3 regions of the Pseudoalteromonas sp. M58 genome follow, and region 3 is predicted to be linked to each of the others. Evidence: predicted binding sites of a transcription regulator. Region 3 holds the regulator's gene; each other region holds the start of a gene.
The links. The regulator sigma-54, encoded in region 3, starts transcription at its own class of promoters, with help from an activator protein. The targets are predictions, from matches to a motif close to GTTGGCACGNNNNTNGNNT.
Positions count from the first base shown of each region.

Region 1: AAGD16_RS06215 (PA2169 family four-helix-bundle protein) is a predicted target of sigma-54. The motif match lies at 2,163-2,181, and genes of this name have one in related genera.
Region 2: AAGD16_RS04095 (P-II family nitrogen regulator) is a predicted target of sigma-54. The motif match lies at 2,552-2,570, and genes of this name have one in related genera.

Region 1 is NZ_CP152390.1:1,340,186-1,345,447, forward strand. Features, by position in the region: gene AAGD16_RS06210 (TonB-dependent siderophore receptor) at 1-1,615, shown strand, start outside; gene AAGD16_RS06215 (PA2169 family four-helix-bundle protein) at 1,681-2,124, opposite strand; gene AAGD16_RS06220 (LysR family transcriptional regulator) at 2,297-3,235, opposite strand; gene aceK (bifunctional isocitrate dehydrogenase kinase/phosphatase) at 3,252-4,970, opposite strand.
Region 2 is NZ_CP152390.1:885,649-890,910, forward strand. Features, by position in the region: gene AAGD16_RS04080 (CYTH and CHAD domain-containing protein) at 1-8, shown strand, start outside; gene AAGD16_RS04085 (START domain-containing protein) at 8-700, shown strand; gene AAGD16_RS04090 (S10 family peptidase) at 749-2,266, opposite strand; gene AAGD16_RS04095 (P-II family nitrogen regulator) at 2,618-2,956, shown strand; gene AAGD16_RS04100 (ammonium transporter) at 2,966-4,195, shown strand; gene mrcB (penicillin-binding protein 1B) at 4,334-5,262, shown strand, end outside.
Region 3 is NZ_CP152390.1:426,787-432,048, forward strand. Features, by position in the region: gene rapZ (RNase adapter RapZ) at 1-298, opposite strand, end outside; gene ptsN (PTS IIA-like nitrogen regulatory protein PtsN) at 318-770, opposite strand; gene hpf (ribosome hibernation promoting factor) at 775-1,062, opposite strand; gene AAGD16_RS01975 (RNA polymerase factor sigma-54) at 1,089-2,588, opposite strand; gene lptB (LPS export ABC transporter ATP-binding protein) at 2,658-3,383, opposite strand; gene lptA (lipopolysaccharide transport periplasmic protein LptA) at 3,380-3,919, opposite strand; gene lptC (LPS export ABC transporter periplasmic protein LptC) at 3,909-4,463, opposite strand; gene kdsC (3-deoxy-manno-octulosonate-8-phosphatase KdsC) at 4,460-5,011, opposite strand; gene AAGD16_RS02000 (KpsF/GutQ family sugar-phosphate isomerase) at 5,012-5,262, opposite strand, start outside.

The DNA.
Region 1 (5,262 bases), 910 kb from region 3:
AGATGGTGATGCGACAGTTCCGGCTGGCTTTTTACCAAAAATAAACACTACGATTGACGATATTTCATATAACTTTGGTTATAAAACGCAGTTTGATAACGACTCAAGCTTAGACTTATCGTACACCTATGGTGAAAACAGCATTGATTACACCACTAGCGATACGATTAATGCCTCTTATGCCAACTTCCTACGTTACGACCAAGGCTTAAGCGCCGCAGATATTCGCGCCACTATTCCACGTGAAGGTTACGCGTATGGTATGGAGCTATCACTGCAAACGATTAATCTTGATTTTACTCAAAATTTTGATGATTATTCATTAGCAATGGGTGCAGAAATACGCACCGATGAGTACCGTATTTTAGAGGGCAGCGAATACGCATACCGTGATTACGATACCAACAATGGTGTTAATATTTATGATGGACTAAGCGGTGGTATTGGTAGCGAAAATGCATCAGGTGGCACACAAGGCTTTGGTGGTTCATCGCCAGCATCGTCGGTTGATGAGTCGCGCGATGTGATCTCGTTTTATTTAGACGCTGAAGCTTACGTTATTGAAGATGTGATTATCTCAGGGGCGTTACGTTACGATAATTACAAAGGATTTGGCGATACAGTTAACTTTAAACTCGCGGGTAACTGGTCACTAACCGAAGATATTTCACTTCGTGGTGCATTAAGCTCAGGATTTAGAGCCCCTTCAATGCAGCAGTTGTACTTTAACAATATCAGCACGCAGTTTGTTGTTGGTCCTAATGGCAATTTAGTGGCTGAAGAAGTGGGCACGTTTAGAAACGATTCAACCTTGGCGCAAAGTTTAGGTATTCCTAAGTTAACAGAAGAGAAATCTCAAAACCGCAGTTTAGGTATTGTTTATAATGTAAGCGATAATATTAATGTAACGCTTGATTACTACTCAATCGATATTGACGACCGTATTGTAATTAGTAATCGCTTAGGCAAAGGTTTATCAAACAGTCTTGATGCCGCGTTATTGAGCTCGGGTGCTGGTGCAGGACAGTTTTTCTTAAATGGGGCTGACACAGAAACGCAAGGTATCGACTTTGTAGCTACATGGAATACAGAAGGCCTAGGCGGCACGCTTGATTTTACATTAGCGGCCAACTTTACCGAAACCGATGTCGTGTCGTTATTTACACCTGCAGGTTCTGGTCTTGAAACCGTGCCAGTCGATGATGTGTTTTCTGATCAAGAAATTTCTATCATCGAAGAATGGCAACCAGAAGATCGCATTAACTTAAGTGCACTTTATCGCCGTGACGACTGGACTGTTAATTTATCACTTAATCGTTTTGGTGAGTACACAGTTGAAGATGGCGGCCGCCAGACTTACGGTGCTGAAATTTTAACTGACATTAAAGTTAATTACTTTGTAACTGATAATTTATCGGTAAACATTGGCGCAAATAACTTATTTGATGTTTACCCTGATGAAAACACCATAGGTAATTCACGTTCAGGTACTATTGTAGATGCTCAAGGTAATACCATTGTCAGCAGTGATGGGGTATTTAAGTACTCTCGTCGTTCAGCGCCATTTGGTTTTAACGGTGCTTACTACTACGTAGGTGCAGAATACCGCTTTTAATTAATAACTCTCCTATTGTTATTTAACAACCAAAGGGCCGTAAGGCCCTTTTATAGTTTTTAAACTTAATGTTTTTGCATTTTACTCATTTCAGCATGACAGCTTTGCATGGTAAGCAATACCTTTGACAGCGCCGCTTCACAATCATGTGATTGAGGCTTTTTTAACGCTGTTTTGATTTCTTCTAAGGTTTTATCTTCTACTTCTTCAAGCTCTTTAATGTAGGTTTGGTCGTTATCGCTAGTGAATGTACTGAGCAAAGCGGTAAATGCTCTGCGTGCTTCTACCGCGAACGAAGAGCCATCTTCACGTGCGCCTTGTTGATTAATTGCATAGGGTTGTAAGCTTTCAACACTTACTTTGCGGGCGTCGATCATGCGCTGAAATAATGCACTTACGCTAGGATCTTGTACTTTATCTTGTGCTTTTTCGTAAAAGTCGATACCGCTATTCATTACTTGGATAATGTCGGTGATATGATTTATCTCTTGTCCTTGATGGGTGCTCATAATAATGACCTCTGTTAATTTAAAATACATAGATAACTAAGCAAGCGGCATTCCAACGCGGTTTTATTTTTTAACTAATTGTTTTTCATGGTTTTATTTTTATGGGGAGGTCTAGGTAAGCTTGCTAACATGCTGCTAGCAAGCAAAATTTACATAAAAGCATGTAAGAAGGTTATTTAAGCTCTTCAGCTACTTCGGCCACTTTTTGACGTAACCAAATATGGCTAGCATCTCTGTGTAACAAAGGGCTCCATATCATATCAAGTTCAAATGGTGGAATTGGAAAGGGTGGTTCAAGTATTTTAAGCCCCGGATCGTCTACATAAATATTGGCCGCTTTTGAAGGTAAAGTTGCCACGAGGTTTTTTTCTTTCGCTAAATGAATCGCAACATGGTAGTTACGAGTAAACGTGGCAATATTTCGATGCTTCCCAAAATGTGCGAGCGCTTCGTCAACCCAACCCAGCTTTTGCACATCTTTTGGATCCATGCCAACCCCAACACCAAAGCCTGTTTTACTTACCCAAATATGACGGGCTTTTAAATAGCTATCTAGGCTAAAGTTTTCAATAATAGGGTTGTCGGATCTTACTAAACAGCAAAAGCTATCTTTCCAAATTCGCTTATGATGAAACGATTGCGGTAAGTTCTCGAAGCGGTTAATTGCCATGTCTACTTTACCGTTTTCTACATCATGGAAAGTTACATCGCTGGGCGTTAAAATATCTAATGTGGTGTCTGGGGCTTCTTCATGTAATTTCCCTAACAAACGCGGTGCCATGGTACTGGCTGCATAGTCACTGGCCATAATTCTAAACACGCGTTTACTTTGCTTAGCTTCAAATTCGCGATTAGGTGCTAGCGTTTCTTCAAGCGTCATCAAAATACCGCGAATAACAGGCTGTAACTCAATAGCGCGCTCGGTCGGCACCATACCATCGCTGGTACGCACTAAAATAGGATCGTTAAAAAGGTTACGTAGGCGTTTAAGTCCATTACTCATTGCCGGTTGAGTAATACTAAGCTGGTTAGCAGCACGAGTAACGTTACATTCGCGCAGTAATGTATCGAGGTAAACCAGTAAATTTAAATCTATTTTACTTATATTCATTGTGTGTCCTTAACGTTTACCAGTAATGGATAAAACGCTGTGCTGTAGGATAGGGATAAATATGACTCACCTTTCCATTTTTTATATTTTGTTGTGCTTGTTTCCAAAAGCTCACATCAAGTAGTTCTGGGTGCGTACTGGTTAAAAATTGTTTATATGTTGGGTTAGGCATTACAAAGGTACATAATTGCTCTGGAAATACATCTTGCGGAGCAACCGAGTAACTTTGTTCATCCATCAAATAATCATCATAACTTTTTGCTTTGGGTAGTGCTCTAAAGTTCATGTCTGTTAAATATTGCACTTCATCGTAATCATAAAAAATAATACGTTTGTGCTTACTTACACCAAAGTTCTTTAACAGCATATCGCCAGGGAAAATATTCACGGCAATCATTTCTTTAAGCGCCTGGCCATACTCTTCAATGGCATCGGCGGCACTTTTTTCGTCTGCATTTTCTAAAAACAAATTAAGCGGTGTCATTCGCCGTTCAATGTATAAATGTTTTATGATTAACCAGTCACCCTCAATCACCATCGATGAGCCAATGGTTTTGTGCAACTGCGCTAACAAGTTACTATCAAATCGTGCCAAAGGAAATACGACGTTTGAATACTCTATGGTGTCAGCCATTCGGCCAACACGGTCATGACTTTTAACCAGTTGATAGCGTTTTAATACCGTATCGCGACCAAACGGCTTACTTTCGCCAAATTTATCTTTAATAACTTTAAATACATAACCAAACGAGGGTAGGGTAAATACCATCATCACCATACCCGGTGTACCGGGAGCAATGGTAAATTCGTCATTAGAATGGGTTAAATGATTCAAAAACTCGCGATAAAACTCGGTTTTACCTTGTTTATGAAAGCCTATGGCGTTGTAAAGCTCGGCGAGGGTTTTATTAGGCATAAGTTGATTTAAAAACCGCACTAACGCTGAAGGAGCATGAGTTTCTACCATAAAATAGGCACGCGCAAAGCCAAAAATAACGCGCATTTGTGACGACTTTGTAAGTAAGGCATCTAAATAAAGGCCTTTATCTTCATGGTGTAACACCGCAATAATAAAAGGCTGAACGCCACTTTGCGATACAACGCGCCCCACAATGTAAGCGGCTTTATTACGATAAAACGGGGTATGTAATATATCAAAACGCATTTGCCAATGCTGGTGGTGTGTATCGGGTGCTTGTTTATAAAAGGCTTTAACTAATAAACGAATATCGCGTTCTAGATTGACAAAGTCGGCCTTAAAATCAAAGTGATTAATAATACGCTTAATGGTGGGCTTTAAACCATCTACAACAGGAAAATAACTACGGTATTCAGCTTCAACAGGCACAGAAGGCGCATCTTTGAGCGTGGCTTCTACAAAAATAAAGTCATTGTGAAAATAGCGGCGGTGGTACAGGCGGCAGAATACTGAATTATAAAATGTTTCAGCAAGTTCTGCTTGCGGATGAAAACATAAAAAGTGTTGGTAAAGCTTTTTCACTTCAAGCCATAAGCTCTCGTTTAGCGCGTCTGTTTGCTGGCGTTCTCTTAGTGTTTTTGTTGTTTCGTTTACCCGATCATCGTAATAGCTTATACGCAGGCGACTTATATCATTAATAGCTTGCCAGTCTCTTTTAGCAAAAGCGTAGGGAGCCTTGGCTGTTGTTCTTTGAAACAGCAAATAATGCTTTTTAAAACCGGTTAAAATTAATTCAGCAATTTGGCGTGGTTGCATCAGTACTCCTTAATAGACGCCTTTAGGTGTTTAGGATAATGCCGGTGGTTATACCAATTTTATTAAAAACATGATCATTCTAGCGTTTTAAATAATCCGCTAGCTGCGTTAAAAATTATTTATATAGAACAACTATGTATCATAATTTTCGCCTTGTTATCGACTTATTTCTTTGTCGCTATAATAGATCACTAATTTAATGCAATTGGTATTAGTATTAAATCCGAAAAAGGTGGTCAAAGGAAATTACACCACTAAACACACAATAGAGTTTATGCTCTATAGATGTTAA
Region 2 (5,262 bases), 460 kb from region 3:
GGCTTTGATGGCTAAGCACTTTTGCACGCTTAACTTGTTGCAAAAGTGCATTATTCTATCGCTTTTGTGTTTTGTTACAAATGTGTATTCACAGCCCTCTTGGCAGCTTTACGAGAGTAAACAGGGGGTGAGTGTTTATTTTCAGCGTTTGAGCGATGATACCTTGAAAATGAAAGCTGAAACGGTGGTTAAGAATACCACAGCAGAAGATTTAATCGCCTTACTCAGTGATACCGATGCTGCTCCCCGCTGGATAGAAAATATTGCTAAAGTAAAATTACTGAAATATTTAAGCCCCTCAGAAAACCTTGTTTACAGCTTTATTGACTCCCCTTGGCCCGTTGCAAATAGAGATTTAGTCACGTATTCGTGCTATACAAAACGCAGCGCGTTGCAAACTCAACTTAGTATTCATGCCCGTCCTGATTTTTTACCTCAAACTAAAGGGGTAGTAAGAATAAGCACATTAGATGCGACGTGGTTACTGACTCAGCAAGCGAATAACTTGCATATTGACTATCAGGTTTATGCGTTACCAGGCGGAAGTATACCCAATTGGCTAAATAACCGAGTCGCTCTAAAAAGCACCTTTAACACGCTAATAAATCTAGCTGAAATACTTGCTACTAAGCAGTACACAGCAAAGCCAACCGTCATCCGTACTGGGGATTGCACACATGGCGAATTGCCGCGGTTATAAGCAAAAAAGTGACCTAAGTGGTCACTTTTTTAAGTGGATATAAGCTAATTAGTATTTAGCGGATTGACCGTCTTTAGGTATAGACTGTTTTATAAACTCGCGTAAATCGTTGTTAGAGCTTTCTAAATCTGCATGGCGTAGGTACATCATATGGCCACTGCGGTAGCCTTTAAAGCTTAATCTATTTTGCATTTTACCACTTGGATCTAGTTGCCACATTGTGTATTTAGCATCAAAGTAGTTTGTTGCACCATCAAAATAGCCAGCTTGAACCATCACATTTAAATACGGATTTTGAGCCATAGCTAAACGCAAGTTTTCACCGGTATTGTTTCCGCTTCTATCCCATGGGTGAACGTTACCAAATAAGTTATATTTGATGTCGGTTTTGTAATTAAGCTCTTCACGCAGGTAGTAGTTAATTGCAGGGGTAAAAGAGTGCAGCCACGATGTAAGCTCTGCCCAGTAATCTGGTGATTCACCGGCATCGCGCTTATCAATCCCTAAATAGCGCGAATCCAGTCGACCAACCATTTGTCCGCGTTCACGTAATAACTCTTTCCAAAAAAACTGTGTTGGAATGTCTAAGTTATTTTGGCTAACAAATGTTTCAGATAGACCTGCATATTCGGCCATTTTTTTAATAATACGACGTTTTTCATCTGGGGCAATAAATCCGCCTTTTGCAAGCGCGGGAATGAGCTCATTAACGGTAAACTGTTCCACTTCAGGTAATAGCTCGTCTAAGTCTTTAGCTTGTAAATCAGCGCTTAATGCCTTGTGGTACCAGGCTGTAGCTGCAAAGTAAGGTAAGCGGTTAGCGGCTTTTACAGGACCATCGCGCTTAATACCAATATCGGTAGGTGAAACGAGTACAACACCGTTAATGTACATCCATTGACTATTTTGTAGCTCATGCGCTAAGCCTGATACACGAGTGGTACCATAGCTTTCACCAATTAAAAATTTAGGAGAGCGCCAGCGTTCATTGCGAGATACAAAAGTATTAAGCCACTCTGCTAGATATTTTATATCGGCATTCACACCAAAAAATAACTCTTTTTGTTTATCCTTTGGTAGAAGGTTACCATCTTTATCTTCAACGACACGCGAATAACCCGTGTTTACAGGGTTTACGTAAACGATGTCGGCTACGTCTAAAACCGAATAAGGGTTATCTTTAACACCGTAAGGTTGAATAGGGTAGCCTTCGTCGTCAATTTTTAAAACGCGTGGTCCGGTGTATGCTAAATGCATCCAAACTGACGCTGAGCCTGGGCCACCATTAAATGAAATAAGTAATGGGCGCTTTGTTCTATCATCGACCTTATCGCGCGTGTAGTAAGTGTATTGAAGGGTTGCGATGGCGTCTCCCTTGTCATCCCATACCGGTTGTGTGCCAGTTGCTACTGTGTAAGAAAATCGTTCATTATTTATTTTTGCTTTGTGCTGGGTAACCACTTTACTGTCAATATCAATGCGACGTTGATTATCGGCAAACGAGGCGCTACTTAGGGTGAGCGCAATAGCGGCAATGGGTAAAAATAGACTTCGACTAAATTTCATAAGTGACCCTTTTTATTTTATGTACTGCAGTTATAGCGATATTTGAGTAAAAAACAAAAGTAATGAGACTAGCTGCCGATAATAATCGTTGAGTTAGCGAGTAACCACCTCTGTTAAGAATAAACTTTGTTTAATAGTTAGACTTTTTTTAAACGCCTTCTTTGTATTTCATTGATATCGCACCAATCCTGCATTTTGCATAAAAAAAGCGCACCTAAATGGTGCGCTTTTTTGTTTTATATATTATTTATTTTTTTAAGTTTATGTTTTTATTATTAATTTAAAAATGGCACAAAGGTTGGATTGTATAGAGGAAATACAATAACAAGCTAGCGTCCTAAGGGGGCCTTTGTGAAAATGATCAGTGCAATAATAAAGCCATTCAAACTAGATGATGTGCGTGAAGCACTCGCTGATTTAGGCATCGAAGGAATGACAGTGGTTGACGTTAAGGGGTTTGGACGTCAAAGAGGGCATACTGAGTTATACCGTGGTGCTGAATATCAGGTTGACTTTATACCTAAAATTAAACTTGAAATTGCTACTCGTAGTGAAAATTGCCAACGCGTTGTAGAAACCATTACCAAAGTCGCTGGAACGGGCAAAATTGGTGACGGCAAAATTTTTGTTTACGACCTAGACCAAATCGTCCGTATTCGTACTGGCGAGCTTGATGATGATGCAATTTAAGGGGGCAACATGGAAAATACAATTATAGAGCTGAAGTTTTCGCTCGATACGTTTTACTTTTTAATGTCTGGCATCTTAGTCATGTGGATGGCAGCCGGTTTTGCAATGTTAGAAGCGGGTTTAGTGCGCTCTAAAAATACCACAGAAATTCTAACTAAAAATATCGCGCTTTATTCTATCGCGTGCACTATGTTTTTGTTGATAGGCTACAACATTATGTACGTAGATAATGTTGAAGGCGGCGTTATTCCTTCGTTTGGTGGCCTAATAGGTAGCCAAGCGGCAGACGCTAATCATTCACTAGAATCTGACTTTTTCTTCCAAGTAGTGTTTGTTGCAACGGCCATGTCTATTGTATCTGGCGCCGTAGCGGAGCGCATGAAGTTATGGGCTTTCTTAGTGTTTACTGTAGTACTAACAGGATTAATTTACCCAATTGAAGGTTACTGGACATGGGGCGGCGGCTTCTTATCTGAATTAGGCTTTGTTGATTTTGCAGGCTCTGCAATTGTACATGCAACTGGTGCGGCTGCAGCGCTTGCGGGTGTAATACTACTGGGTGCACGTAAAGGTAAATATGGTAAAAATGGTGAAATTTACCCAATTCCAGGTTCAAACTTGCCACTTGCTACATTGGGTACGTTTATTTTATGGATGGGTTGGTTTGGCTTTAACGGCGGATCACAGTTATTAATTTCAGATAAAGAAAACGCAACAGCGGTAGGTCAAATATTACTTAATACCAATGCTGCTGCAGCTATGGGGGCAATTTCAGCCTTGTTCTTATGTAAACTTTTATGGGGCAAAGCCGATTTAACCATGGTACTTAATGGTGCACTTGCAGGCTTAGTGGTTATTACTGCAGACCCATTATCACCATCACCACTAATGGCGTGTTTATTTGGCTTACTAGGTGGCTCATTAGTGATACTTAGTATTGTCGCACTGGACAAAGCGAAGATAGATGATCCCGTGGGTGCTATTTCTGTTCATGGTGTGTGTGGCATCCTAGGTATCGTGCTAGTACCTGTTACTAATGCTGAGGCCAGCATTGTTAATCAGTTGATTGGCCTACTATGTATTATTGGTTTTGTGTTTATTGCTTCATTCATTGTATGGGCAATCCTCAAGCAAACCATGGGTATTCGTGTTACCGAAGAAGAAGAGTTAAACGGTATGGATCAACACGATTGTGGTATTGATGCTTATCCAGAGTTTGTATCAGTTAGAAGTAATTAATTAAAAGTATTGTGTGTTCAATCAAAGCCCTACTCTGTTAGGGCTTTTTTGATTTCAGGGGAGGTTAATTTTTCAGGTGCTAGAGTAATGTGATAAGCTCCTCGCGTTAAATTAACCTTCGGAATATATTACACTTAAATGGCTGAAAAAAAGAAAACATCGACCAGTAAACCCTCGACTAAGCGCGCTACAAAGACATCTAAATCATCGGCGCGAAAGAGTGCGACTAAAAAAACTTCAAGCACCGCAAAACGGCCACTTTTTAAAACGTTGTTTTCTATTTTTTGGAAACTGAGTCTGGCGACGTTTATCGCCATTGCACTTTATTTTATTTACCTTGATGCAAAAATAACTCGCCAGTTTGAAGGTAATAAATGGCAACTTCCGGCACAAGTGTATGCTCGCTCAATGACGTTTTTTCCAGGCCAGTTTTTATCAGAGCAAGAAGTATTATGGGAGCTTAAGCGCTTAAACTACACGGCGGTTAATCGCTTAAGCCGGACTGGGCAGTATATTAAAACAGCCAATAGTATTAAGATTTTTCGTCGTGACTTTGAATTTTATGATGGTTTAGAGAGCGCTCATGTTATTGAGTTGCGTTTCTCTGGAGAGAAGGTAGCCAGTATTAAAGATAAGTTTGGCCGTCGCTTAAACACTGCCAGATTAGAGCCTGTACAAATAGCCCGTATTGGTAATGACTCAAAACAAGATAGAGAGTTTGTACCATTAGATAAATTTCCTGACATGCTTAAAAATACCTTATTAGTAGTTGAAGACCGCGATTTTTATGATCATCACGGTGTATCGGTATTTTCAATTTTACGCGCTTTGTATACCAATATTCGCGCAGGGCGCACCGTGCAAGGGGGGAGCACATTAACCCAGCAGCTGGCTAAAAATATTTACCTTACCCGTGAGCGTTCGTTAGTGCGTAAAATTAATGAAGCCTTTATTGCGCTTATTCTTGATTACCGTTACTCAAAAGATCAGATTCTCGAAGCCTATTTAAACGAAGTGTACTTAGGTCAGTCATACAACCAAGGGGTACATGGAATGGGGCTGGCCGC
Region 3 (5,262 bases):
GCGTTTCTGAAAAACGTTTTATTAATGTTTGATCGTCACTGTCTAAATAAAATACCGTTGGTTTAGTAAAACCAGGTAAATATTCAATGATTTCATTAAACTGCTGTTGCTCTTTAGGTAGGTTACGTACATCAACACTCACGGCAATTTTATTATAACTGTCGGAAACACTGCGCACTAATGATGGTAATAAATTAAGAGGAATATTGTCTACACAATAATAACCTAAGTCTTCCACAACGCGTAACGCCACAGATTTACCTGACCCTGAACGACCGCTTATAATTATTAATTCCATTTATCACCTTTCTTTATTACTACGATTGACTGACGATAACCTGATACAGTTCGCTATCCGATTTGGCGGCGCGTAACTGTTTACAAAATTCTTTATCATTGAGCTTATCAGCAATCGTGGCTAGCGTCTTCAAATGCTGCTGATTATCGCCATCGGGAACAATTAACGCGACAAAAATGTCAACCGGTCGGTTATCAATCGCATCAAAATTAATAGCTGTTTCGCTCACTAAAATCAAAGCTAGGGGCTCTTGAGCACCACTCATGCGACCATGTGGAATAGCAATGCCTCGACCAATGCCTGTACTTCCTAGCTTTTCTCTTGCAGTTAATGCATTAAGAATATCTTGTTGTGTTAAATAGGGCAGCTTATTGTGAGCCAATTCACTGATAAATTCTAAAATTCTTTTTTTACTATTAAAAAGGACCGCAGCTTTACTGCAGTCCTGACAGATAAGTGAGCTTAGTTTCATAGTGTTAGTGTCGAGCAAGTTTCTCTTTGTGTTTAATTACTTGACGATCTAGCTTGTCAATGAGCGAGTCTATAGCGGCATACATATCTTGATGCTCAGTAGAGGCAAAAATCTCAGCGCCACTAACATGAACGGTTGCTTCAGCTTTTTGGTTTAGTTTTTCTACATCGAGAATAACGTGCACATTCGTTATGTGATCAGTGTGCCTCTGTAACTTCGAAAATTTACTATTTACGTAGTCTCTAAGCGAGTCGGTAATATCTACATGGCGACCAGTTAAATTCAGTTGCATAAACATTTTCCTCTTTGTTGTACGCCTTAAATCAAACTTTTACGTTGATTAGACGGGGGAATAGCTAGAGATTCGCGATATTTTGCAATGGTTCTCCTCGCTACTTTAATTCCTTGCTCTGCCAATATATCTGCAATTTTACTATCACTCAATGGTTTAGCTGAGTTTTCTGCAGCGATTAATTTTTTAATTAATGCACGTATTGCTGTTGATGAACATTCGCCACCATTTTCAGTACTTACATGGCTTGAAAAGAAATATTTAAGCTCAAAAATGCCACGTGGTGTATGCATGTATTTTTGCGTAGTAACACGCGATATAGTCGACTCATGCATTTCCACCATTTCAGCCACATCGTTAAGCACCATAGGCTTCATAGCCTCAGGACCGTGTTCAAAAAAGGCCTGTTGCTGCTGCACAATACAGTTGGTTACTTTAAGTAGCGTGTCATTTCTACTTTCTAAGCTTTTTATAAACCATTTAGCCTCTTGTAAGTGCGAGCGAATAAACTGGCTATCACCACTTGATTTAACCGTACGCGACATAGCTGCATATTGGCTATTTACTCTGATCTTAGGCATGCTATCTGGGTTTAATTCAACTACCCAACGACCTTTAACTTTTTTAACCGACACATCAGGAATAACGTATTCAGACTCTTCTCTGACAATAGTGTCTGCCGGTTTTGGGCTGAGCGTATGAATCAACGTCATGATTTCTTTTAGCTCATCTTCTTTAAGCTTTGTTTTTTTCATTAACGTGCGATAGTCACGTGCAGCAAGTAAATCAATATGATCGGTTAAGATCATTTTTGTTTCGTTTAAAAAAGGTGTGTCTTTATCAAATTGATTTAGCTGAATACACAAGCACTCTTGTAAACTACGCGCGGCTATTCCCACTGGATCAAATAGTTGAATACGCTTTAGTACCGCTTCTATTTCGTCAAGTTCAACTTCATCTTCGCCGTCGTTTTCTTGGTTAAAGCTTTCTAATATTTCTTCACAGCTAAGGGTTAGAATCCCTGAGTCGTCTACAGCTTCTACAATTGCAATAGCTATCGCTTCATCGGTAGGACTAAACGGCGTCAGTTGAAGTTGCCACATTAAATACTCATGCAGCGTTTCAGTCGAAGAGCCTTGATAAATAGATTCATCTTCTGGCATTGGGCCCGATGAAGAGGCAGGCGCAGCGCTCATATATTCATCCCAAGTAACATCCATAGCCATATCATCGCTAATAGTGTCTTTGGTCATTGCTTCGCCGCTATCTTGCTCATACTCGCTAGGTTTATCGTCAGCTGAGGCACTTAGCGTTATGTCATCGTTATCGGCTTTTTGTTCGTTTTTACCTGCAGTGTCTTCGCTGTAATCGTGTTCTTCAACTTCAAGCAAGGGGTTGCTATCGAGCGCTTCTTGAATTTCTTGCTGGAGATCCAATGTACTGAGTTGCAATAAGCGAATTGCTTGTTGCAACTGTGGAGTCATTGTAAGTTGCTGGCCCATGCGCAGCTGTAATGATTGCCTCATGTATCTCTAACAATCCTTTTAAATTATTATAATTAATATTAGCAGATGCTTAGTGTAATAACACACATATTAGAGCTTGAACTGCTCGCCTAAATAAACATCGCGTACTGTTTTATCGTTTAATACATATTCTGGAGTGCCTGATGCAATTAACTCTCCATGAGAAACTATGTAGGCTTTTTCACAAACATCAAGAGTTTCGCGTACGTTGTGATCTGTGATAAGTACGCCAATTCCTCGGTTTTTAAGATGCTCTATAATCTTTTTAATATCTAATACTGAGATAGGATCAACCCCCGCAAAGGGTTCGTCTAAAAGGATAAATTTAGGGTTTGCTGCTAACGCGCGAGCAATTTCAACGCGGCGACGTTCACCACCTGATAAAGCCATACCTTGACTATCGCGGATATGCTGAATGCTAAATTCATCAAGTAAATTATTTAAGGTATCTTCGCGTTGTTGTTTATTTAATTCTTTACGTGTTTCTAAGATAGCCATTAAGTTTTGATAAACAGTCAGCTTTCTAAAAATAGACGACTCTTGCGGTAAATAACCAATCCCTAAACGCGCTCGGCTGTGCATCGGTAATAAAGTAATATCTTTATCATCAATTGATATTTTGCCTTTATCGCTAGGGACAAGGCCTACAATCATATAAAAGGTGGTGGTTTTACCTGCACCATTAGGGCCAAGTAACCCCACAATACTGCCAGCTTCAACCTCTAGGCCAACGTTTTTTACAACTTCACGACCTTTATAGCTTTTAGCTAATAGCTCTGCTTTTAATGTGCTCATGGTTGGCCTTTATCATCTTCTTTTTTATTTTCAACAGGCACTAAAATAGTGTGTACACGGTCTGTTGAGTTTTCGTCTTTTTCTGCGCTAATTAACTGCTGCTCGATATCGTAAGTGATACTTTTAGCTGTTATTTGTTGACCTGCTTGAGCAATGCTTGCATCGCCGATTAAGGTTAAAAAACGCAGCGACACATCGTAACGCACTTCATTAGCACTGGCGCTCATTATGGTGCCATCAGCTTGGGTTTCTTCAAAATATGCAGGGCTGCCTGTGGCAATTAATAACTGTTTGTTATCGCCTAGCTCATCGCGTTTATGCACTTCTAAACGGTCAGCTGTGATACGGCGATTACCATGAATAATTTCAACATTTTTCTCAAAAATGCCTACGTTTTCTTTTAATTGACCTTCTTGCTTATCTGCACTAATTGAAATTTGATTAGCAGCGGGGGCTTCAGCAGGTTCAGCGCCATTACTGTTAAAAGCAATTAATAGTGAGGGAAAAATTAAAATTTTAAATAGGTTATTGGTCATAATATAGGGTTCGCGTATGGTTAATAAGTTTAATCACCTCGGTTTTTAAATCGGCCTCAAGGCCTTTACCTGTGATTTTTAAATTAGGTCCTGTAATAACGACAGGCTGCTGTGATTGCATGGTTAATAGTTTTATATCAACATTGATGGTCTGGGCGTTGATCGTATCGATCATGGCGTTATCTACTAAGTTTTGAGCGGTTACATTACCCTCTAACACCAGTTGACGGTCGTCGTAGAGGGTGGCTTCATCGGCGTTAATACGCCATGTTTGCTGCTCGTTGTATAAAGTGAATATAGGCTTTTCAAAAAAGGTAAAACCGAGTTGTTGATACAACTCCATTTTTACCGCAGTTACCTTATGGCTCACTTTACCTTGTTCATTATAAGCCGTTTGTTTTAGCTCAATAGCGGTATAATCAGGCTTAGCAATAACTTGTGTTTCTTCGCTTGCAGTAATATCAACCTTAGTAAAATAAGGATACCAGAGCCAAACCATACAGCTTATGAATAAAACGCTCAGTATAATGCGCGCTACATTCATGAACTCGTTCCTTGGCTAGTTAGTGGCTTGTTATTTTCGAGCATAAGTAAGTCTGTCAGCTCTCTTACCGCACCAAAACCGCCGGGCAGTTGGGTTACATAATGTGATAAACGTTTAATAAGTGGATGAGCATCGTTTACGGCAACCGCAAAACCGACTTGCTCCATTACTGGCATGTCTGGGCCATCATCACCTATATAAGCAATTTGCTCATCGCTAAGCGCTAATTTTTGTTTTAATTCTTGATAGGCTATAAGCTTGTCTTCTTGGCCTTGATATATATGTTGTACGGTTAAACTGCTCATACGTTGCTGCACTATATGAGAATGGCGCCCAGTGATTACGGCGACTTCAAAACCGCTGTTAATCAGGGCTTTGATACCAAATCCGTCTTTGGTGTTAAATGCTTTGAGTTCTTCACCTTGGTTTCCAAGGTAAATACGGCCATCAGAAAATACACCATCAATATCACAAATTAATAGCTTTACTTTTTTTGCGCGCGCCTTTGCATCATCACTTAGCGGTTGATAGAGATCTTCAAATTGCATTTATAGCACTCCCGCTTTAAGTAAGTCTTGCATATTTAGTGCGCCAATCGGTTGATTATGCTCATTAATTACAATTAAACCATTAATACGTTTTTGTTCCATAATATTTAACGCTTCAGCCGCGAGCATCTCTTGGGTGGCTGTAGTACACGACTTGGTCATCACAACATTAATTTCAGTGCTATGAATGTCAATACGTTGCTCTAAAATACGGCGTAAATCGCCATCGGTAAACAGGCCTGATAATTGCT